One region of the Exiguobacterium sp. s133 genome, then DNA from elsewhere that is predicted to be linked to it. Evidence: riboswitches for the same ligand, from Rfam matches in the RefSeq annotation. Region 1 holds a riboswitch; each other region holds the start of a gene.

Region 1 (6,019 bases):
GACCTCCAATCCGTTATCTTAGAAGCGATGGAAGAACTTGGCTTCCGACTCAAGAAAGCGGACACGGAAAAACTTCCCGGGCGTTACCGGAAGGATTTACCGATCGCCCAGGAACTCGAGTATTCGGCACGCAATACGTACTTCGCCCATAAACTCGATGAAGTCGAACTCATCATGCTCCAAGACCGTACCGGCATCGACATCGTCTTGCAAATCGACCGTCGTGCCCACGACTTAGGTTCGCTCTTCAGTGAGATGGCGGGTGCGGATGAGACGATGACGAAGCTATCCTTATCGAACCACGATTTGATGGACCGAAACGCCGTCAAACAACAATTAAACGATTTGATTGAACGGTACAGCTGATTTCCTTACCAGAATTTTCATCATGCCTGTAATCCACCAACAAAAAAACCTGAGCGATTGCCATGACTTTCTTTACGAAAGCTGAAAATTGCTCAGGTTTTGTGCAGTCTGCCGTCTGATCGCGCTGATCAACAGCGGCTAAAGCTGTACTTATCGTTTCGTTACTTTTGGTTGACGCGTAACTTGTGTAAAGAGACGTTCAAACGTTTCTTCCGTCCAGCCCATTTCCCAAAACATCAATTCGTAATAACAGCTTCTGACGAAATGGTGTTTCATCCGTTCCCGTTCTGCTTCAGTCGCTTGCGCCGCCAAAGCATCCAGCCGGTCGACCTGTTCAAAGACGACCCGTTCGAACCATTCCGAGCTATATGTTGCAATCCACTGTTGATAAATCGGTGACGCCGGTGACTTCGTCAACAGTTGTTGTCCGACTTCATAATAAAGCCAGTAACACGGTAAAATCGCTGCAATCGTTTCCCCGAGTGTCCCCTCACTCGCATGATGCATATGTGAGACATAGGCATACGCAGTCGGTGCCGGTTCGAACGCTGCTAAATCCGCTTCCGTAATAGCGAGCGGTTCAAAAAACGATTGATGGAGTGATAGCTCAGCCGCATAGGTCGATGTCGCATGTTCCGCGAGTTCCGCGATCGTCGCAAAATCCGTTGCCTTTGAGGCGGCCCGGGCTTGAATTTTTGCGAAATGTTTTAAGTAATACGCATCCTGCATGACATAATGTCGAAATTTTTCGAGCGGTAACGTCCCGTCACCAATGCCTGTGACGAATGGATGGGAAAAACTGCTGTCCCAATATGTTTTTGCGGCTTGCCGAATTTCTTGACTGAATTTCAACCTAATTCCCCCTTTTGTTGAATCAAAAAACGCCACACCCTACGAACAGGGCATGACGTGAAGAGACAACAAGAGAGATATTCACGCCACTTCCCTCCGTAAGTCCAAACTTAATCAGGTTCAAAGGGTCCGAACGTCTTCGTCGTCTCAGTCGGCCTACCGACTCCCCTAGTGGTCATTATTTAATTCCTCTTCACTATATCATTTTTTCAGTCACATGATCAGGATTTTAAATGAAATGTAGTATAGGATTAGGGACACGAGGTGGGCGGTTCATTCCGCCTCAAGACCGATTCCGTTCTGGAAGACGTCACTTACAATGAAATTAGCACCTGATACTACCTACTATACTCGGAGGATTTATACTATGAATAAAGCAACAAAAATCATGACCACGACGCTTTTAGCGACAAGTTTACTTCTACCGACTGCTGCTTCAGCAGAGCAAGTCGTCGATAAAACAATCATCACGCTTGGTGAATCGCTCGGGGCAAAGGATAAAGCCTGGGTACTCGCCCGATTGAATGCGCCGGAAGGCATTACGCCCGTCATCGCCACGGCAGCGGATGAAGAAAAATATTTAGGGAAAAACGTTCCCCAATCGCAACTCGGCGGCAATATGTACTCTTCCGCAAAAATCGAACTCGCTGAAAAAGGCGACGGTTTATCTGTCGCGACCGAAAACATTACCTGGGTAACAAAAGACATGTACTTGAACGCGCTCGTCACTGCAGGCGTAACGGACGCCGACATCACAATCACTTCCCCTTATAAAGTCACCGGGACCTCTGCTTTGACGGGGATCATGAAAGCATACGATCAAACGTCGGCTGAGACCGGCATTAAATTGACGGATGAACGAAAAGATTTAGCCCAACAAGAGTTATCGGTCACTTCCGATGTCGGAAAAACGGTCGGGACGGACAAAGTCGCCGAACTGATGAATGAAATCAAAGCAGAGATCGCCAAACAAAAGCCGGAAACCAAAGTCGATATCGAGAATGTCATCATCCAAGTCATTCAAAATAACAACATCCAGTTGTCGGACGCCCAAATGGAGCGGTTGACGTCATTGTTCAGTCAAATGGAGAAAGCTGACTTGAACTGGGGACAAATCGAGACCGGATTAAAGGGTGCCGGGCAAGATATCCACGCGTTCGCGACCTCCGAAGAAACGAAAGGATTTTTTGCAAAACTGTTTGACGGCTTAAGTAAGTTCTTTAACTCGATTTCCGGACTGTTCAAGTAACTGAAAACGATTTCATTTTCAGTTCAAAACATGGTAAACTAACTTTATCGAAACGAAAAGGTGGTGTAAAAGATGGGTTTTGCTGCGTGTAAGCAATGGTTGATGGAACAACTTTATCTGTTGCGCGCGATTTTTCATGAAATGGCGTTCTAAAGGACGAGTCTGCCCTTTTCTTAGGAACATCCATCTGAAAAATAAAGCAAAGCGCACCTTTTACGGTAAACGGAGAGCGCTATTTGCGTTCTCCGTTTTTTGATGCGCATGAAAGGAAGTTACTGATCATGATTTGCGACATCCAACACCTGACAAAACAATTTGGGGGAGCATCCGTCTTAACCGATGTCTCGCTCTATCTTAAACAAGCTGACCGCATCGGATTGATCGGTCGAAACGGAACCGGAAAAACCACGTTACTGCGTTTAATCGCGCAACTCGAAACAGCGGACAGCGGAACCCTTTATCTCAAAAAAGGACTTTCCATCGGTTATTTGGCTCAAATTCCACAGTTCGCAGAAGAATTGACGGGCCTTGATGTTCTCTGGACCGCATTTGCCCAAATCGTCGCCTTACGGACGACGATGCATCAGCTTGAACAACAAATGGCAAGTGCTGACCACCTGGACGATGTGCTAAATGAGTATACGCGTGTGACCGAACAATTCGAACAACAGGACGGTTACCTGCTCGACTCGAAAATCCAGCGCATGATTAACGGACTCCACCTCGATGCCTTGCTGACACGTCCCTTTTCTCAATTAAGTGGTGGCGAACAAACGAAAATCTGCCTCGGCCGGATGCTGCTGGTGGAACCAGACTTGTTGATTCTCGACGAACCGACGAATCACCTCGATCTCGCAGCAATCGAATGGCTCGAACAATTTTTAAACAGTTATCCGGGCGCTGTCATCATCGTCTCGCATGATCGCGTGTTTCTTGACGCAAGTGTCAACTTGATCGCTGAACTTGAAGATGGTGAACTGACAATCTACCCAGGAAATTATTCGGCGTACACGGTCGCGAAAGAACGCCTGCTCCTCGAACAATTCCACGCCTACACGGAACAACAAAAGAAAATCAAACAGATGAAGGATGCGATTCGGCGCTTGCGCCAGTGGGCAAATGAATCCTCTCCGCCAAGCGAAAAACTGTTCCGAAAAGCAAAAGCCATGGAACGGGCACTCGAACGGATTGAGCGACTCAAACGGCCACTCCTGGAAAAAGCGGTGCCTGACATCCGCTTTTCGTCGCAAGGGCAACTCAGTCAAATCGTTTACCGTCTTGAGGATGTCACGCTTTCCGTCGCCGGCCGGAAGTTGTTCGCGTCGCTCGATTTCGAAGCCGCGGCACGTGACCGGATTGGAATCGTCGGTGCGAACGGAAGTGGGAAAACGACGTTATTACGTGTCTTACTTGGACAACTCCAGCCGACGAACGGACGTGTCACGCGTGGTCCGTCAAATCAGGTCGGATTTTTATCGCAACACGTCGATATGCCGGGTGAAGAGCGACTGATCGATTACTTCCGCTCACACGTTTCGGCGGACGAAGGAACAGCTCGCTCCCTGTTGGCCCGTTTCCTCTTTTTCGGTCCACGTGTCTTCTTACCGATTACTGCGTTAAGCGGCGGGGAAAAGATGCGCTTGATGCTCGCGATTCTTGTCCATTCGCCGCTTAATGTCCTGATTCTTGACGAACCGACGAATCACCTCGACATTGAATCCCGCGAGGCGCTTGAAGAAGCACTCGAGCACTTTGACGGAACGCTGATTGCCGTATCGCACGACCGTTATTTCTTGAACCGACTCTTCTCGAAAACCTATTGGCTAGATGACACGACAGAAATCTTTCACGGTTCTTACCAATATGCTGCCGAAAAACGACATGCCCGGTCAATCGTCGAATCAGCGGCACCCACGCCCCGCGCTACCCGGACGCCGGTAGCCGGGAAACATCCGGCTTTAAATGCAGGCGAACTCGAACAGCAGATTCAACAGCTAGAGGATGAGGTGGCTTTACTCGATACATCACTCGCGGCGACACATGATTATGAAGTCCTCACGACATTATTCTCAGAACGAGAACAGCTCGTTAGTCAAATTGATGACTTCTATGAAAAATTGTTGGCAGTCGATCACTAATCAAAAAACGCATCATTTCACCACCGCTGCTTCATTAAGTGCGGTGGTTTTTTAAATTAAAAATGCTTTGATGACGATCTGTTTTTCTGAACCCGAAAAAATATATTTTAAATATTTTAAAAGAAAGTTTCGAAAAAAAGCTTGCAAGTTGTCTGAAAATTCGTATAATTCAACTTATAGCTATTATCAGTTTTTAGCAAAAACACTTTGGGAGGAACTATCACATGGATGCATTTCAACAAGCTGTACAATCGGGCGTCGATTTCGCCAACAACATCTTATGGTCTTATATCTTAATCGCCGCTTTAATCGGAGTCGGCATCTACTTCACCATTAAAACGAAGTTCATCCAATTCCGTTACTTGAAAGAGATGTTCCGTGTCACACTCGATAAAAATGAAAAGACAACAGATGATGAAGGTCAGAGTATTACATCCCTTCAATCATTCTTCATCGGTGCCGCGACTCGAATCGGTACAGGGAATTTGGCCGGTGTTACGATCGCTGTTACACTTGGTGGACCCGGAGCGGTCTTCTGGATGTGGATGGTCGCCCTCCTTGGTGGAGCAACAGCCCTTATTGAAAGTACGCTTGCTCAAGTGTATAAAGTACGTGATACAGGCAATAACGCTTACCGCGGTGGTCCTGCTTACTACATCGCAAAAGGATTGAACAACCGCGTCCTCGGAATCATTTTTGCAATCTTAATCGCCGTCACATTTGGTCTTATTTTTAACTCGGTTCAATCGAACACGATTGCCGCTGCTTTTGACAACGCCTTTGGAATCGACAAAATGATCGTCGGTGGGATCTTAGTCGTTCTTACAGGTCTCGTCATCTTCGGTGGTGTCCACCGTGTCGCGAAAGTTTCAGCAATCGTTGTACCAATCATGGCGTCACTCTACTTGATTGCTGCCATCTTTGTTGTCATCACGAACATCACTGAACTTCCAGGGGTTTTCGCAATGATCTTTAAGAGTGCATTCGGTATCGACCAGGCTGTTGGTGGATCTGTCGGTGCTGCAATCTCGCTCGGTGTTAAACGTGGTCTCTTCTCGAACGAAGCCGGTATGGGTTCTGCTCCGAACGCTGCTGCTGCCGCTGAAGTTTCTCACCCAGCAAAACAAGGATTCTTACAAACACTTGGTGTTTTCCTTGATACGTTGATCGTCTGTACAGCAACAGCGACAATCATCTTACTCAGTGACAGCTACGCTGCCGGTAATGGTGAAGGTATCGCCATGTTACAAAATGCGCTTTCTGAGCAACTCGGTGCCGTCGCACCAGCCTTTATCGCAATCAGTGTCTTCTTGTTCGCTTTCAGTTCAATTGTCGGTAGCTACTACTACGGTGAAACGAACATTGAATTCATCAAGAAAAGTAAATCAACTGTCTTTGGCTTCCGAATTGCTAC
Region 2 (6,019 bases), on a different contig from region 1:
ATGGCGAATGTCTATCAAGCTTATGATGAAATCTTAAAACGGAATGTCGCAATCAAAATTTTACGGACTGAATTTTCGCATGATGAACAATTCATTCGGCGCTTTGAGCGCGAAGCTCATGCTGCGACAAGTTTGAACCATCCGAATATCGTTGCCGTCTATGATGTCGGTGAAGAGGATTCGATTTACTATATCGTGATGGAGTTCATCGATGGGATGACGTTGAAAACCTACTGTGAAGGACGACCGCTCGCAATCAATAAAGCGGTTGAAATCATCAGTCAGATTTGTGACGCGATTGATCATGCCCATGCCCATCGCATCATCCACAGAGATATAAAACCACAAAATATGCTCGTCCGAGAGGATGGTACGGTCAAGGTGACGGACTTCGGTATTGCCGTCGCGATGTCGAACGCGACATTGACACATACGATGTCCGTTCTTGGTTCAGTGCATTACTTCTCACCTGAGCAGGCAAAAGGAAAATTTGCCGATGAAAAATCGGATATTTATTCGCTCGGTGCTGTCCTTTATGAACTCGTGACAGGACACGTCCCGTTCGAAGGAGATTCACCCGTTGCCGTGGCATTAAAACACTTGCAAGATACAGCGCGACGGCCATCCGTCTTGAATCCTGCCGTGCCGCAAGCGCTAGAAAACTGTATCATGCAGGCACTAGCGAAGGCCCCGCACGATCGGCAACAATCCGTTGCTGAATTTCGGGAAGATATGGTGACGGCATTATCTGTTGAACGAGCAGATGAAGGGGTTCGCGGGGAAGATCCGATGGAGCAAACGATGGTGTTAAGTCCAGTCTCGACTCCGTCCGGAACTCCGGTCAAGGAAGAAGAAGCTACGGTCGCGACAGTTGTACCGAAACAAAAGAAAAAAAAGCGATGGTGGATTGTGCTCGTATTCCTCCTCTTACTCGGAGGTGCCGCGACGACGTTCGCGATGTGGCCGGATCCGACGGTCGTTGTGCCGGATGTCGCAAAAGAAGATGCGGACGAGGCCGAAAAACAACTTGAGAAACTCGGTTTTATCGTCGAATCGACTAAGCGATCGAGTGATACGATTGATGAAGGACTTGTCATCAGTCAAGCACCGCGGGCAAAAGTGACCGTCAAAAAAGGTTCGACGGTCAATCTTGTTGTCTCGACGGGCAGTGATCCGGTCGAAGTGCCGGATGTAACGGACGAAACAGAGAAAAAAGCGACCTCGATCTTGAAGGATGCTGGGTTCTCAAAAGTAGATGTCGAAAAAGAAGAGTCGGAAGACATTAAACAAGGCAATGTCATCCGGCAATCGATTTCAGCCGGAACAGAAGTGATTGCAAAGGAACAGACGATTACAATCACGGTATCCGAAGGTTCGTCAGCGTTTGAATTGAAGGATTTGACGAACATGTCGAGTGCTGAAGCAAAAGCGTACTTGGACGCGACAGGTCTCGACGGTACATTCGAACAAGAATTTTCGAGTGAAGTCGAACTGGACCAAGTCATTCGTCAATTTCCGCAAGCGGGTGTCAAAGTCGAGCCGAACGATTCCGTGACGGTCTTTATTTCAAAAGGGGAGGAAGAACAAACCGTGACGGCGACCTTCCCGGAAAAAGTAGCCTACGATGCTGTAGGTGAAGGGGATGAAGATCCGCCGCGGCAAGTCATTCGAATCGAGACGGATGATGCTAAAGGGAAACGTACGGTGATTGAAGAGTCGATTGACAGTGATGAAACATTTGATGTTCCGGTGACGATTGATCCGGGCGAAGAAGGAAAAATCACAATTTATAAAGATGATGTAGTGTATCGCTCGAAAACGATTACCTATAAACAAGCGAAAGCAGAACAATGAGTGTGCTACGAACCGCAAATTGAAGGAGGGCATGGGATGGCAGAAAATCGTATCGAAGAAAATCGGGACGGGACGATCATTCGTCTACAAGGTGGGTTTTATGATGTCATGACGACGCAGGGCGAGGTGCGATCGCGCGCTCGGGGAAACTTCCGAAAACGTGGTATCAGTCCTGTTGTAGGAGATGAGGTCGTATTGCATATCGAAAGCGAAACTGGATACATTTTAGAAGTGAAGGAACGGCAAAATTTCCTGGTTCGTCCACCGGTCGCAAACATCGATCAAGCTTTGCTTGTCGTCTCAGCAGCAGAACCGGACTTTTCAGCCCATTTGCTCGATCGATTTTTAGTCTTAATCGAAGCAAAAGAGATTCAACCTATCATTATCTTGACGAAGATGGATTTGTTGCAAGGAACAGCGGAAGCAGAAGTCCGGACGGCGATTGCCGGTTACCGACAAATCGGTTATCAGGTGATTGAGACGTCGAGTGAGACGCTAGAAGGGGTAGAGGAAGTCCGCCCGCTACTCAAGGAAAAAACAAGTGTGCTCGCGGGACAGTCGGGAGTCGGAAAAAGTTCATTGTTGAATGCGCTCGATGCGACGCTCGATCTCGAGACGAGCCACATCTCGAAATCGCTCGGACGCGGACGACATACGACGCGTCATGTGACGTTAATTCCGCTTGCAGAGGGCTTGATTGCTGATACGCCAGGGTTTTCGAACCTCGATTTTCCACACGAGATGGAAATCGAAGAATTACGTTGGTGTTTTCCAGAATTCGTCGCACGGCAAGATACGTGCAAATACCGTGGTTGCCTGCATTTAAACGAACCAGGCTGTGCTGTCAAAAAATCAGTTGAGGGAGAAGAAATCATGTCCTCACGCTATACGAATTATGGTATGTTTGTAGAGGAAATCAAGAATCGAGCGCGGAGGTATTGAAATGATTAAAATCGCACCATCTATTTTATCAGCAGATTTCGCCAACCTAGAACGAGACGTTAAAGCTGTCGAGGCGGCAGGAGCAGATTACATCCATTTCGACGTCATGGACGGCCAGTTCGTCCCGAACATTTCATTTGGTCTACCCGTCCTCAGTAGTCTTCGTCAAAAGACGGACATGGTCCTTGACGTTCATTTAATGATCGATCGACCAGAAAACTTCGTCGAAGCGTTTGTAGCGGCAGGAGCGGATATCGTCACCTTCCATGTCGAAGCGACGAATCATGTCCATCGTGTCTTGCAACAAATCAAAGGGGCTGGAGCAAAGGCCGGCGTCGTGCTGAATCCACACACGTCACTGTCGACGATTGAACATGTCCTAGAAGAAGTCGACATGGTCTTGTTGATGACGGTCAATCCAGGATTTGGCGGACAAGCTTTCTTGCCGAGCGTCATGACGAAGCTGAAGCAATTGGCGATGATCAAAGCAGAGCGCGGTTTGACGTTCGAAATTGAAATCGATGGTGGTGTCAACGCGGAAACGGCAAAACTGTGTATCGACAATGGGGCAAACGTCCTTGTCGCAGGTTCTGCAATCTACAATGCACCAGACTATGCGGAAGCCATCACTAGTATTCGAAACGCGGCTCACGTATAATAGAGCCAAGACAATTAAATTTTGACCGCAAGGGGTGTCGCGTCAAGCGGCTGAGAGAAGTGAGTAGACTTTAACCCTTCGAACCTGTTCCGTTCAGACGGACGTAGGGATGTGGCGCACGCAGGCAGTACGGCGTCCGTCGTACTGCCTTTTTGTTGTCATCATTATTTTATTTTTAGGAGGAACACAGTATGAAACGATTACAAATGTTAATGGAGATTGCGATTTTCGCGAGTCTCGGTGTTGTATTTGATTTATTGATTCCGTTCAAAATGCCACAAGGCGGATCCATCAGCTTAGCGATGTTACCGATTTTCGTCATGGCCTTTCGTCACGGCGTCGTTGGTGGTGTCATCACGGGTGCGCTCGTCGGAACGATTCAATTGATGTTCGCTCCGCAAGTCTTGACGGTCGTCCAACCGCTGCTTGACTATACGCTTGCATATGGTGTCGTCGGTTTGAGTGGAGTGTTCGCAGGCCAAGTCAAAAAAGCAGCAACAGAAGGTCAAAAAAAGCGTCTCATGACGATTGTTTTGTTTGCGACCTTGTTAGGTGCCGGTCTACGTTACATCTGTCATGTCATCAGTGGAATCGTCTTTTTTGCAGAGTATGCCAAAGGACCGGTCGTTCCTTACTCGTTCATTTATAACGCGACGTATATGGCTCCGTCGTACGTTTTATGTGGGGTCGTTGCAGGTATTTTGCTTACGACAGCACCACGTCTTTTACGTTACTCCGCTCGCGGTATTTAAAGATGAGAGTTTTAATCGTTGCGGCAGGACCGGCAGAAGACGTCCCGACGCTCGCACCATTCGTGAAAGACAAGACGATGATTATCGGTGTTGACGGCGGGATTGCGACATTAGTGGAGCAAGGACTTGATTTTGATGTGGCAATCGGTGACTTTGATTCGCTCAGATACGTTCCGGATGGTGGATTGCTTCATCCGGCAGAAAAAGATGAAACGGACTTAGAACTAGCGTTACGTTACGCTACCGAACAGGCTGCAGGTGCTGAACTACTCATCTTTGGTGCGACGGGTGGTCGGCTCGACATGACGCTACAGAACGTCTATTTGTTAAAACAATTTCCGATGGCACGACTCGTGACGAAACGTGAGGATGTCCGGTACTGGAAAACCGGTCAGTACGAACTCGCGTCTGAAGGGTATCATTACCTGTCATTCATTCCCCTTGTCCCGTCGAACTTGACGTTACGCGGCGTCAAATACCCCTTGACGGAGCATCCTGTTCCGGTCGGTGGTTCGCTGACGGTCAGCAATGAGTGGGTTGGTGTTGCGCAAGTGACGGTCGTCGAAGGGGAAGTCCTCGTCCTGCGCACGCATGAAAAATAAAAACGCGATAGACGCGATTCCATCATATCTCGCTGATGCGACCGGGACATGCGTTCTTCAAGTACACGTCATGACGTCATGAACAAAAAGATAGGTATGGCAAACGCCGATGACTCCGTATGTGAAACGGAATCATCGGCGCTTTGATTTTTTAGCAGCTTATTTAGTTAGCCGCCTGTTTGAGATTAACCCGGTGTATCCAGGGTCCGATAACAAGTTACCGATTGTCGTGAAGTGTCGAACTGGCTGCTTGTTGTTCGCTTTTTGCAGCGATATGTTTTCCTTTGACGAAAAGATGGTAACTTGCCCATGTCAGTAGGAAGAAAGGGACGCCGAGATATAAGGCGACGCGTTGATCGGCTTGAAAACCTAAACTGATTAAGACGAGCAGATTGAGTGAGAATGAGAGGATGGGTAAGACTGGGAAGAACGGTGTTTTGAACTTCAGTTCGTCAAGCGTGTGTCCTGCCTTGATGAATTGGCGTCGGAAAGCGATTTGCGAAGCGGAAATCGAGATCCAACCGACTTGTGCTCCGAGACCGGCGATGGATAATAGCCAGATGAAGACGGTATCTTCTGCGAAGAATGCCGTCAATAAGGATAACATCGCGAACAGCATCGTGAACGTTAAGGCGCGCATCGGCACACCCCGCTGATTGACGATGGCGAGTTTCTTTGAAATCATGCCTTCTTGCGACATCGACCAGAGCATGCGTGTCGCAGCATACAGTCCAGAGTTTCCGACGGATAAGAGTGCCGTCAAAACGACGATGTTCATCAAATCTGCAGCATATGGGATACCGATTGCGTCAAATACCATGATGAAGGGACTGCTGATGCCGCTCGCCGATTCATACGGAATTAAAGCCCCGATAATTGTAATCGAGAGGACGAAGAAAATAAACGTCCGCCAAACCGTATTACGAATCGCTTTCGGAATCGATTTTTCTGGATCACTCGATTCCCCGGCAGCGACACCAATCAATTCTGTTCCTTGGAAAGCGAAGTTGACGGCAATCATCGTCGTCAAGACGCCGAGAGCCCCGTTCGGAAACCAGCCGTTCGCCGTGAAGTTCGCGAACAACGTAGCTGGTCGTTCAGCCGCCATATCAATCCATCCGAACCATGCGGCTCCCCCGAGTCCGATGAAGAACAGGATGGCGAGTACTTTAAGACTTGAAAACCAAAATTCTGCTTCTCCGAATGCTTTC
Region 3 (6,019 bases), on a different contig from region 1:
AGCCGAAAGCGATCCCGACGTTACTTGCGACCGGCATCAAGGACGCAGCGAGTCCTTTTGCTTCCGGGTTGAACTTTTCCGCCAAGTCAATCAGATAGATTTGTGTCGATGTCGTCAATAAAATCGACATCAGTGACATCAAAGCGATATTGACCAGTCCGAGCGTGACGGATGATGTCGTGACATATAAGGCCGCCAAGACGAACGCTTGCACGACGAACACAAACCGTAACCGACCGATCGGATTATGACTGGCGATTTTCCCGGCCAGAATGTTACTGAAAATCGAGACGACGCCGTACGCGAGGAGGATTGGACTGATCCAGGCCCGCGGCAGCTCGAGTTCAAGTTCGAGGATCGGCACGAGGTACGTGTAGACGACATAGGTCGCACCAAATCCGAACGACGGGATGAAGAAGGCAATCATGATACGTGGGTTCGCGAGCAGGCGCAGTTGATCCTTAACGGAACTTGACGCCGTCGCCTGTTGCCGCGGGACGACTTTGAAAACGGCGAAAAAAGCAATCAGTCCGAGGGCTGTCGTCAGCCAAAACGTCGCTTCAAAACCGGCATGTTGCCCGATGAACGTGCCGATCGGGACGCCGAAGACGTTCGCGAGCGTGAAGCCGCCGAAGATGAACGACACGGCGACACCGCGTTTCGCGACCGGGACACTGTCACTCGCGACGACCATCGCAAGCGAAATCAAGACACCGGTCAGGACGGCCGTGACGATCCGTGTTGCGAGCAGTAGCGAGTAGGTGTCGGCGATGCTGCTGCAAAAGTTCAAGACGACCCAAACAAAGATCAGGCTGAGCATCAATTTGCGACGTTCGAAGCGTCCCGTGATCGACATCGTGAACGGTGTCCCGATCGCGAAGGCAATCGCAAAGGCGGAGACGAGTGTGCCGGCTTTCGCAATCGTAATTCCGAGGGCCGAAGCGATTTCTGATAAAATCCCGACAATGACGAATTCGCTTGTGCCTAAGACGAACGTCAGTAAGGAGAGGGTGGCGATTAAAAGCCAGTCCGTTTTACTTAAACGGGTAGTAGATGACATATCAATTCCTCAATTCTAGCGCTAAGCAGCGCGAAACTATCGTTTTTCAGAATAGCATGATTCGTGTGTCAGGTGAACGGGAATCGGATGGAAACGGAAAAGAAGAATTATTTTGAATAGCATGTCAATTTTCTTCAGGTGAGACTACGCTATAATGAAGGAGAGCGAAGCGAACCGAACTAAAAATCGAAAGGTAGTGAGAAAAATGCAAGCGACAATTACATGGAATCACAAGATGGGCTTTAGTGGAGTGACGGAGTCCGGACACCAACTGGCAATGGATGCAGCACCTGAAAATAACGGGGAGAACGGAGCACCACGACCAACTGAATTGTTGTTACACGCAGTCGCCGGCTGTACGGGAATGGACATCGTCTCCATTTTAGAAAAAATGCGTTTACCGTTAACCTCGTTTGAGATGGACATTGAGGGAGAACGGGCGACGGAACACCCGCGCCGCTTTACGACGATTTCGATTCATTATCGTCTCGAAGGCGACTTGCCGGATGATAAAGTCCGCCGGGCCGTCTCGTTATCAAAAGATAAATACTGTTCTGTCTCGAAATCACTGAATGCTGAAATTGAAGTCTATTATTCAATCAATGGCGTAAGAAACGAGGAACCGCTTTGAAACCGATTTACCTGCTTTTAACGGCTTGCTTTTTGACGGCATGCGCGAGTGAACCAGCAACAGAACCGAAGACGAAACCGGAACCGAAGACGAGTCAGCAACAGCCGGTCGCTGACGAACCGACGGCTGCCGACCAGGCGGAGCAAGACATCAAACGTCAGCTCGCCAAACTCTCGACTGCTGAAAAGGTCGATCAATTGCTGTATATCGGGATCAGCGGGACGACGTTATCGGACGCGGACCGAAGTCTGTTAAACGATCACGCGATAGGCGGTGTCCTGTTACTCGGAGGCAATATCACGTCAGACGCCCAGCTGAAAACCTTGACGGCAGCAATCAAGAACGCACAAGACGACGAAGCGCTCGCGTTCCTCGGCTTCGATGAAGAAGGAGGACGTGTCAGTCGTGTCCCGGATCAAACGTTTCATTTACCTCCGAGTCTGACGCTCGGTCAGAAAAACGATCCGGCATTGATGCAAAAGACCGGACAGGCGCTTGGTGCGATGTCACGGTTTTATGGATTTAATATGGATTTCGCCCCGGTTCTTGATGTCAACAGTAACCCGGCGAACCCGATCATCGGTGACCGGGCACTCAGTGCTGAGCCGGATGACGTCGCCTGGCTCGGTGTCCCGTTAATGCAGGGAATCAAGTCGGAAGATGTCGTGCCGGTCGTCAAACATTTTCCCGGACACGGCGATACGACCGTCGATTCGCATGTCGGCTTACCGACCGTGACGAAGACGAAAGCGCAACTCGAGCAACTGGAACTCGTCCCGTTCAAAGCGGCAATCGATGCCGGAGCGGAAATGGTGATGGTCGCACACATTTTATTCCCGGCGCTCGACCCAGACAATCCGTCGTCGTTATCAGAGCCGGTCATGCAACAGCTGTTGCGTGAAGAGTTGAAGTTCGATGGCGTCATCGTGACGGACGACCTCGTAATGGGTGCGATCACGAAACAATATGGTCTCGCCCAAGCTTCGCGTCTCGCCCTCGAGCGTGGTGCCGACATGGCGATGTTCTCGCAAGCCGGTGCTTATGCGGATGTCCATGCGGCAATTATGCAGGGGATCAAAGACAAGTCGTTATCACGGGCTGACCTCGACGCGAAAGTGACACGTGTCTTACGTCTGAAACAAACGTATGATTTAGCAGACACGAAGCTGATTCCAACGCGTGAACAATTGACGGAACAGGTCAAAACGGTCACGGATTGGCTGAACTGACAAGTCAGACTAGAAATCAAGCGAGCGGTCATGGTAGACTACGAATGAACCAACCAACACTAAATAGTTCTACACTAGGGGAGTCTCGCAGCAGACTGAGACGGAAATATCCGGACCCTTTGAACCTGATCTAGTTCGTACTAGCGGAGGGAAGTGGCTTCTGATTATCATCCTGTCTCAGGTCTTACCTGGACATTTTTCGGACCACTCCATCATGTTCATGGGGTGGTCCTTTTTGTGTAGCAAGGAGGAGAAGGTATGCGTCCGAAGTTACATATTGTGACGACCGGGACAAAAGAGCTGACACATCTTCTAGAAGTCTTGCCGGCTGTTGTGCCTTATGTCGACATGATTCATATCCGGGAACCGGGTTGGTCGGCGGACCGACTCGTCCAATTGATCGAGGAGCTAGTATGCGCCGGTGTTCCACGTGAAAAACTAATCGTCCATGACCGGCTCGATGTCGCCCTCGTGACGAAGTCAAGTGTCCAGTTGACATCGCGCAGTATTCCCGTCGCTGTCGTGCGGCGTCAATTCAGCGAGCTACAAATCGGCCGATCAATCCACTCCTTGACGGAAGCGCTTGAGACGGGCAGCGACTTCGTCATGTATGGTCATGTCTTTGCGACGGCGTCAAAACAGGACGTCGCCCCGCGCGGACTAGCGGCACTCGCGCAAATCGTCACGTTTTCAAAAGTCCCCGTCATCGCGATTGGCGGGATTCAGCCGGAGAATGTCGCGGGTGTCCTCGCGACCGGAGTTGCTGGCATCGCTGTGATGTCAGGGATTCTCGGTCAGGCAAATCCGGTCGAAGCAGTCCGGTCGTATCGCGAGGTGCTTGATCAATGAAAGCAACAGAGACGTTAATCGTCGGCGCAGGCGTAATCGGTTTGACACTCGCCTACGAATTGCTCAAACGAGGACAACCGGTACGCGTGCTTGAGCAAAATCGTTCCAGTGAAGGAGCGACGCGAGCGGCAGCCGGCATGCTTGCGACGGATCATGAACTGATCCCTGCCTTACATCAACTGGCGGCAGCGAGTCGACAGCTTTATCCCGACCTCGTCCGTGAGCTGTTTAATGAGACCGGCATTGATAGTGGCTATAAAGAAAACCCGTTTCGACTGATCCGTGCAGACGGGGACATCCGGTTCGCTTCAGTCGGTCAAATCGATCCCGTCCAGTTGACGCGTTCGCTCCGTCACGCGATTAAAGCCCGCGGAGGTGTGATTGAAGAACAGACAATGGTCACGGGACTGCACCGGGCAGGGGCGACCGTCGTCGGCGTTGCGACAAGTAACGGTAAGCGCGAAGCCGGGAACGTCGTGGTCGCAAGCGGTCGGGGATCAGAAGCGTTACTCGCGACGAGTGGTGTCGAGATCGCGACGGTACCGGTCAAAGGCGAATGCCTCGCCGTCCGGCTTCCGGGACATGTCTTGACCGAGACGTTGTTTAGCGACGACGTGTACCTCGTTCCGAAGTTTGACGGACGGATCATCATCGGGGCGACGGAACGGATCGGTGACGAGACGACAGGGGTCAGCGTCAGCGGGATTGAACATCTCCTGCAGGCGGCGGCGCGACTGTTCCCAGCAATCAGAGAAGCGGAAATCGTGGACATCTGGTCCGGGATTCGTCCACAAACAGCGGACGGATTGCCTTATCTCGGGCAGGTCCCGGGAGTCGGGCACCTATTCGTCGCGACCGGGCATCATCGGCACGGGATATTACTCGCCCCGATCACGGCGTCCGTCCTGGCAGACGAGGTAACGGGAATCACGCCGAAATATGAGCTTCGCCCGTTTTCATTACATGAATCGAGGAGGAACACGAATGCAACTCACCATTAATGGTCAACCGTATACGCTTGACGGAACGATTTCGACAATCGACGGATTGATTCATCATCTCAATTTGACGGAAAAAATGGTCATCATCGAACAGAATCGACAGATTGTCGAGCGGACAGCATACCAAAACACACCCATTCAAACAGGCGATTCTTTTGAAATCGTTCACTTCGTAGGAGGCGGTTAATCATGTTAACGATTGGTCAAACGACATTTCAGTCGCGGTTATTACTCGGAACGGGCAAATACCCCGACGTGACGACACAGCAGCAAGCAGTCGAGGCATCAGGAGCAGACATCCTGACCTTTTCCGTTCGCCGGATGGATATCTTTGAAGCGAGTCAACCGAACTTTTTAGAGGCGCTTGATTTGAGTCAGTATCATTTATTACCGAACACGGCGGGGGCGAAGACAGCGGAAGAAGCGGTTCGGCTGGCAAAACTTGCCCGCGCGTCCGGACTGTGCGACATGGTCAAAGTTGAAGTCATCGGCTGTGATAAAACGCTGTTACCGGACCCGATCGAAACGTTGCGGGCATCGGAAGAATTATTAAAAGAAGGATTCACCGTCTTACCGTATACGTCAGACGATCTGTTGTTGGCACGAAGACTGGAAGAACTCGGGTGTCACGCCATCATGCCTGCCGCGTCCCCAATCGGATCCGGACAAGGAATCCTTAATCCACTGGCCTTAAGCTTCATCATCGAACAGATGACGGTCCCGGTCATCGTCGACGCAGGAATCGGTTCACCGACCGATGTCGCCTACGCAATGGAACTCGGCGCAGACGCCGTCTTACTTAATTCGGCCGTCGCCCATGCGAAAGACCCGGTCAAGATGGCGCGAGCGATGAAGCTTGCCGTCGAAGCGGGACGACTTGGCTTTGAAGCGGGACGGATCGAAAAGAAACGGTACGCGACGGCGAGCAGTCCCGAGACAGGGATGAGTCGATGACGGATCGTTATTCACGGCAAACCCGGTTTCGGCCGATCGGTCAGGCGGGACAAGATGAGCTGACAAAAAAACATGTCCTCCTCATCGGCATGGGCGCACTCGGAACGGCAAGTGCCGAACAACTCGTCCGGGCCGGAATCGGCAAGCTGACGATCGTCGACCGCGATTACGTCGAGTGGAGTAATCTCCAGCGGCAGCACCTTTACACGGAGGACGATGCCGCGCAGCATGTCCCGAAAGCGATCGCGGCGGAGCGCCGCTTAAATGCCATCAATCAGGAAGTCGAGATTATAGC
Region 4 (6,019 bases), on a different contig from region 1:
AGGGAAATGCAGACTCAGATTCGTTCCAAAATAGGGAGGAAACCTAACATGGCTGTCAAAGAAAAAATTAAACAAGACGTATCACCTGTCGAACAAACGATCAATAAAATCGTCGCAAAAGGTCAAACCGCATTACAGGAATTATTGACATTTGATCAAGAGAAAATCGATACGATCGTCCGTGACATGGCGCTTGCCGGTCTCGAACGTCACGTTGAACTGGCACGACTCGCCGTTGAAGAAACAGGACGTGGTGTCTTTGAAGATAAAATGATTAAAAATATGTTTGCGACGGAATATATCTATAACAGTCTCCGTGAAGAAAAAACGGTCGGCGTCTTAGAAGAAGATGTTCAAAACGGACTAACATATATCGCAGAACCGGTCGGTGTCGTCTGTGGCGTCACACCTGTGACGAATCCGACATCAACGACGATGTTCAAAGCGTTGATCGCGATCAAGACGCGTAACCCGATCATCTTCGCCTTCCACCCGTCAGCGCAAAACTGCTCACTCGAAGCAGCGAAAACGTTACGTGACGCGGCTGTCAAAGCGGGCGCACCGCGTGACTGTATCCAGTGGGTCGAACAACCGTCACTCGAAGCAACAAAAATCTTGATGAACCACACGGATATCGCGATGGTCCTTGCGACCGGCGGAGCCGGCATGGTCAAATCAGCCTATTCAACAGGTAAGCCGGCACTCGGTGTCGGACCGGGGAACGTCCCGTGTTACATCGAAAAAACAGCAAAAATCAAACGTGCCGTCAGTGACCTTGTCCTCTCCAAAACGTTTGATAACGGAATGATTTGTGCATCGGAGCAAGCAGTCATCATCGATCAGGAAATCTACGCGGAAGTTCGGGCGGAGATGGAAGCACTCGGTTGCTACTTCTGTACAGCAGATGAGAAAAAACGTCTCGAAGCGCTCGTCATCAAAACCGATACATGTGCCGTCAATGCTGACATCGTCGGGAAACCGGCAACATGGATCGCAGCAAAAGCCGGCATCGACGTCCCGAGCAACACCGTCATGCTCGTCGCAGAACTTGAAAAAGTCGGCTCAGAAGAACCACTCTCACACGAAAAACTAAGCCCTGTCCTTGGTGCGTATAGCGTCCAGTCAACGGAAGATGCGTTCCATGTCGCCGAACGGATGCTTGAAATCGGTGGCCTCGGTCATACGGCAGTCATCCACACGACGAATGACGACTTGATGACGGCATTCGGAATGCGGATGAAAGCCTGCCGGATTCTCGTCAACAGCCCGTCAGCACACGGTGGGATTGGTGATCTGTATAACGAATTGACACCATCACTGACACTCGGTTGCGGCTCTTACGGGAAAAACTCCGTCTCTGAAAACGTAACGGCGAAACATCTACTCAATGTCAAGAAGGTGGCGAGACGACGCGTGAACATGCAGTGGTTCAAAGTACCGGAAAAGATTTTCTTTGAAAAAAATTCAGTCCAATACTTGAAATCGATTCAAGATGTCTCACGTGCGTTGATCGTCACCGATCAAGCGATGGTCGAGTTCGGCTACGCGGATAAAGTCATCCGCAACTTACCGGCAGGCGTCAGCTACCGGATCTTCGACCAAGTCGAACCGGATCCATCGGTTGCAACGGTTCAGACAGGAGCGCAAGCGATGCGCGACTTCAAACCGGACTTGATCATCGCCCTCGGTGGCGGATCAGCGATGGATGCAGCGAAAGGCATGTGGCTCTTCTACGAGCAACCGAACGAAACGTTCTCGAACTTACGTCAAAAGTTCCTCGATATCCGGAAACGGGCCTATAAATTCCCGGCGCTCGGTAACAAAGCGAAGTTCGTCGCGATTCCGACGACGTCCGGAACAGGATCTGAAGTCACACCGTTTACCGTCATCACGGACAAAGAGAAAAACGTCAAGTATCCAATTGCTGACTATGCGTTAACACCAGACGTCGCAATCATCGATCCGGAATTCGTCATGACGGTCCCGGCATCAATCACGGCGGACACCGGAATGGACGTCTTGACACATGCGACAGAAGCCTTCGTCTCCGTCCTCGCGAACGACTATACGGACGGACTGGCGCTAAAAGCGATCAAGATGATCTTCGACTACTTGCCACGCGCTTATGCGAATGGTGACGATGCCGAAGCACGCGAAAAAGTTCACAATGCGTCAACGATGGCCGGAATGGCGTTTGCCAATGCCTTCCTCGGGATTAACCATTCGATCGCGCACAAAATCGGTGGGGAGTTCCACACGCCACACGGTCGCACGAATGCGATTCTGATGCCACACGTCATCCGCTACAATGCAGCGAAACCGACGAAACTCGCTTCGTTCCCGAAATATGAATCATTCATCGCTGATGAACGGTACGCAGAAATCGCCCGTTATCTCGGACTACCGGCAGCGACGACGGAACAAGGTGTCGAGTCACTAATCCAAGCGATCACAGAACTCGGACAACAGTTGAACATCAAAATGTCATTCAAAGCCCAAGGCATCAAAAAAGCCGACTTTGAAGCAAAACTCGACAAGATGGCCGTCGATGCATTCGAAGATCAATGTACGACAGCGAATCCAAAAATGCCGCTCGTGACGGAACTTCGGAACATCATGGAGCTTGCGTACGAAGGCGTATAACAGAGAAAAAAATCATGGCAATTCAAAAGAGCCTTGCTTCCGGTCGACGGAGGCAAGGCTTTCGTTCGTAATCAGAAGAGACACCGATAAAACTGTCTTGTCATTATTGACAGATATTTCTAAGACCGCTAAAGTGAAGGTAACTTGAATAGAATCACTAGGGGTGTTGCTAAACTGAGATGAGTAGATACTCAAACCCTTTGAACCTGAACTAGTTCGTACTAGCGTAGGGAAGTGTAGACTCTAATAAACCAGCGAAGACCAGTCTGTCGGTTTTTTGTTATGTGATTATTTAGACGTGCGCAACTTTCCTTTTGGAGAGTTGCGCTTTTTTTGTTTACGACTTCGCTATTTAAGTTGCAAAAGACGATGAAGGAGTGGAAGACAGTGAACAGAACGGTAGTAGTGACGGGAAGCAGTCGGGGACTTGGCGCGACGATTGCAAGAGTATTGGTGAACAATGGGTTTAAAGTTGTGATTAATTATTATAAGAGCAAGGATGCGGCAGAGGAACTCGTAAATGAGCTCGGTGCAGAACATGCCATTGCCCTGTATGCGGATGTCACGAAGCGAGAAGACGTCGAGACATTGATGCAGTCAGCGACAGCTCATTACGGACAAATCGATGTCGTAATCAATAATGCATTAGTCGATTTTAAGTTCGATCCGCGCGCTCAAAAATCATTCATCGATTTGGAATGGGAAGATTATCAAAAACAGTTGGATGGCACGTTGAAAGCAGCGTTCCACGTCGTGCAAAGTGTCCTGCCGCAGTTCATTGAACGAAATAACGGCACCATCATCAGCATCGGCACGAATCTGTATCAAAACCCGGTAGTTCCCTATCACGAATATACGACGGCAAAAGCAGGGTTGATCGGCTTTACGCGTAATCTTGCATCAGAGCTAGGACAGTACGGCATAAACGTGAATGTCGTCTCCGGCGGCTTGTTAAAAGTGACAGATGCCAGTGCTGTGACGACCGCTGAAGTATTCGATTTAATTGCCCAATCAACTCCGTTAAAAAGAGTGACGACGCCGGAAGAGGTGGCGCAATTGGTCGCCTTTTTAGCGTCAGAAGCCGCCTCTGGCATTACCGGTCAAAATCTAACCGTAGATGGCGGATTGACGATGAACTGATGTCAGCGTTCAGGAGAAAGGAGTCAGGGACCTAAAGATGACGAAAACGAAGCAGTTAAACATCGGTGTTTTATTGTACGGCTGTGGCCATCATCAAGCGGCATGGTTAATGCCGGATTCTGCGATTGAAGAAATCGGGGAGAGCGGTTATTATCAGCGATTGGCTCAACTAGCGGAAGCGGGTTGCCTGGATGCTGTATTTTTTGCTGACAATCAATCTTTTCCTGCTGCAAACGCAACTGAACTACCTGCCTTTTGGCTCGATCCTGTAATCAATTTAACCGCTATTTCTCAAGTAACCCATCATATCGGGTTAGTTTCAACGATATCGAGTACGTTTTCAAATCCGTATACAGCGGCGAGACAACTGTTAAGCCTTGATCACGTGACGAACGGGCGTGTCGGCTGGAACCTGGTGACGTCGATGACGGACTGGGAAGCGTTAAACCATAGTATGGATAGGCTCCCTGCAAGGGACGAACGGTATCAAAAGGCGGATGAATTTGCATCTGTAATGGAAAAATTATTTTTATCCTGGGATCGAGCTGATTTCCTTTCGAGCCGGACGGACAACCGGTTGATTGATCCTGAAAAGATTCAACCATTCCATCATAGCGGGACCTACTTCAACGTAAAAGGTCCTTCGTCTACACCGCGTAGTCCTCAAGGGAAGCCGGTGGCAATGCAGGCGGGTGCATCTGCCCAAGGGATTGCACTTGCATCGAAGCACGCGGATGCCGTCTATTCGGTGTCGTGGAATGTAAAGCAAGCGAAAGCATTCCGGGAAAGTCTACAGAAACAAATCAAAGAAAGTGAGTCACCGGAGCGGCAGATTAAAATCTTTCCAGGATTGGTTACATACGTCGGTCGAACACGGGAAGAGGCGCTGGCGAAGAAAGCCGAACTGGATGAAAAATTACCGGTCGCGAATGCCTTGAAGCAACTGAGTTTCTTTTTGCAACAGGACTGTTCTGATTGGGATCTTGACAAAGCGGTGCCGTCCTTACCGCCTGTCGATGCGTTTTCAGGACCGGTCGGACGCTATAAAACGATTCTTGAAATCATCGATGATACAAAGCCTACACTAAGAGAACTGTTAGGTTATCTGGCAGCTGGTGGGGGACACCTGACACTGATAGGTACACCGGAAGAAATCGTCGATCAGATGGAGCTGTGGTTTGAAATGGGTATCGCAGACGGATTTAATCTGATGCCGCCGTCACTCCCATCAAGCTTAGAGGATTTTGTAGACCTGATCGTTCCTGAACTGCAAAAAAGAGGGTTGTTTAGAGAAGCCTATCAAGGGACTACGCTTCGGGAACATTTTGGTTTAGCTCAGGTGGGGGAGTCGGACGTGAAAAAATTCGTAAACTAAGCGTTCCTGCCAATCAGAGTCGGAGTCAGGGAAGTAGCCCGTTCGTCATGGACGAGCTACTTTTTGTATTTAATGCAGAAGATTCGTTTTCAAATCACCCGGAACAGGAATAACTATACAAACAATCTAGTCAAGGGGAGGCGCTTTTATGGAGCGGAGGCAACAGCGAAAGGAACGCTCGCATATGTTACGCAATATCTTGTTTGGTATAGGACTCGCTTGTATTGGTTTTCTCGTCCTGTTCGGTGTCATGACCGTTCTCGTCCAACAAATCGAGAAATCTGCCGATTACCAGGCGTTCGTGGAACTGATGCAGGACGCGGACGTCTCGTGGACGACACTGGAATTGACCCTCGTGTTCCTCCTGTTTTTCATCAGCGGAATGGCTGTCACGTTGCCGGAAGCCGTCAAAGAGGGATTGACGAATCAACTGATTGGCGCAAATGATACGGGGAACATCTTATCGGTTTTCGGAATCGATCTCAATCAAGTCTTGGAACCCCTGTCCTTCCGCGCCGAATATGGGAGTCCCTTCTTATCGATTTTCGGAATCGGTCTATTCCTAATCTTATTCTTAGTTTTACGGATCGGTGCAACGCGTGTGACCTGGACGATTCGAACAATCAGCTTTTTAGCGGCGAGTTTCGTCTTGTTTGCATTTACGTTCAATACAGGACTCGGGATTGATGTGCTGACAATTGATCAAGCGACCGTCTGGAATGGAATCTTCATTTTACTCTTTTTGACAGGACTGTTTTATCTCGCGTTTTATCCACGACAACTGTCCGGTATGTCAGCCGCCGCCCGTGCTGCGATCATTATTCTGATGGTCGCAAGTAGTGCACAACTGTTCTTTACGGT

The links. Region 1 has a riboswitch for thiamine pyrophosphate ahead of tenA (thiaminase II). Riboswitches for the same ligand answer to the same signal wherever they lie in the genome.
Region 2: it holds a riboswitch for thiamine pyrophosphate, as region 1 does, so the genes downstream of both, thiT (energy-coupled thiamine transporter ThiT) here and tenA (thiaminase II) in region 1, are expected to answer to the same signal.
Region 3: it holds a riboswitch for thiamine pyrophosphate, as region 1 does, so the genes downstream of both, KNP96_RS06440 (thiamine phosphate synthase) here and tenA (thiaminase II) in region 1, are expected to answer to the same signal.
Region 4: it holds a riboswitch for thiamine pyrophosphate, as region 1 does, so the genes downstream of both, KNP96_RS06290 (3-oxoacyl-ACP reductase) here and tenA (thiaminase II) in region 1, are expected to answer to the same signal.

The regions. Positions count from the first base shown of each region.
Region 1 is NZ_JACSMK010000004.1:284,040-290,058, reverse strand. It holds gene KNP96_RS08375 (sporulation protein) at 1-366, shown strand, start outside; gene tenA (thiaminase II) at 517-1,218, opposite strand; TPP riboswitch at 1,293-1,398, opposite strand; gene KNP96_RS08365 (DUF1002 domain-containing protein) at 1,586-2,467, shown strand; gene abc-f (ribosomal protection-like ABC-F family protein) at 2,749-4,605, shown strand; gene KNP96_RS08355 (alanine/glycine:cation symporter family protein) at 4,830-6,019, shown strand, end outside.
Region 2 is NZ_JACSMK010000001.1:209,236-215,254, reverse strand. It holds gene pknB (Stk1 family PASTA domain-containing Ser/Thr kinase) at 1-1,854, shown strand, start outside; gene rsgA (ribosome small subunit-dependent GTPase A) at 1,891-2,796, shown strand; gene rpe (ribulose-phosphate 3-epimerase) at 2,798-3,454, shown strand; TPP riboswitch at 3,475-3,581, shown strand; gene thiT (energy-coupled thiamine transporter ThiT) at 3,646-4,206, shown strand; gene KNP96_RS01060 (thiamine diphosphokinase) at 4,209-4,808, shown strand; gene KNP96_RS01055 (amino acid permease) at 5,026-6,019, opposite strand, start outside.
Region 3 is NZ_JACSMK010000003.1:293,576-299,594, reverse strand. It holds gene KNP96_RS06455 (MFS transporter) at 1-1,060, opposite strand, end outside; gene KNP96_RS06450 (OsmC family protein) at 1,266-1,691, shown strand; gene nagZ (beta-N-acetylhexosaminidase) at 1,688-2,920, shown strand; TPP riboswitch at 2,987-3,089, shown strand; gene KNP96_RS06440 (thiamine phosphate synthase) at 3,179-3,769, shown strand; gene KNP96_RS06435 (NAD(P)/FAD-dependent oxidoreductase) at 3,766-4,770, shown strand; gene thiS (sulfur carrier protein ThiS) at 4,754-4,957, shown strand; gene KNP96_RS06425 (thiazole synthase) at 4,960-5,724, shown strand; gene KNP96_RS06420 (ThiF family adenylyltransferase) at 5,721-6,019, shown strand, end outside.
Region 4 is NZ_JACSMK010000003.1:265,176-271,194, reverse strand. It holds gene adhE (bifunctional acetaldehyde-CoA/alcohol dehydrogenase) at 49-2,643, shown strand; TPP riboswitch at 2,793-2,893, shown strand; gene KNP96_RS06290 (3-oxoacyl-ACP reductase) at 3,031-3,783, shown strand; gene KNP96_RS06285 (LLM class flavin-dependent oxidoreductase) at 3,821-5,158, shown strand; gene KNP96_RS06280 (hypothetical protein) at 5,307-6,019, shown strand, end outside.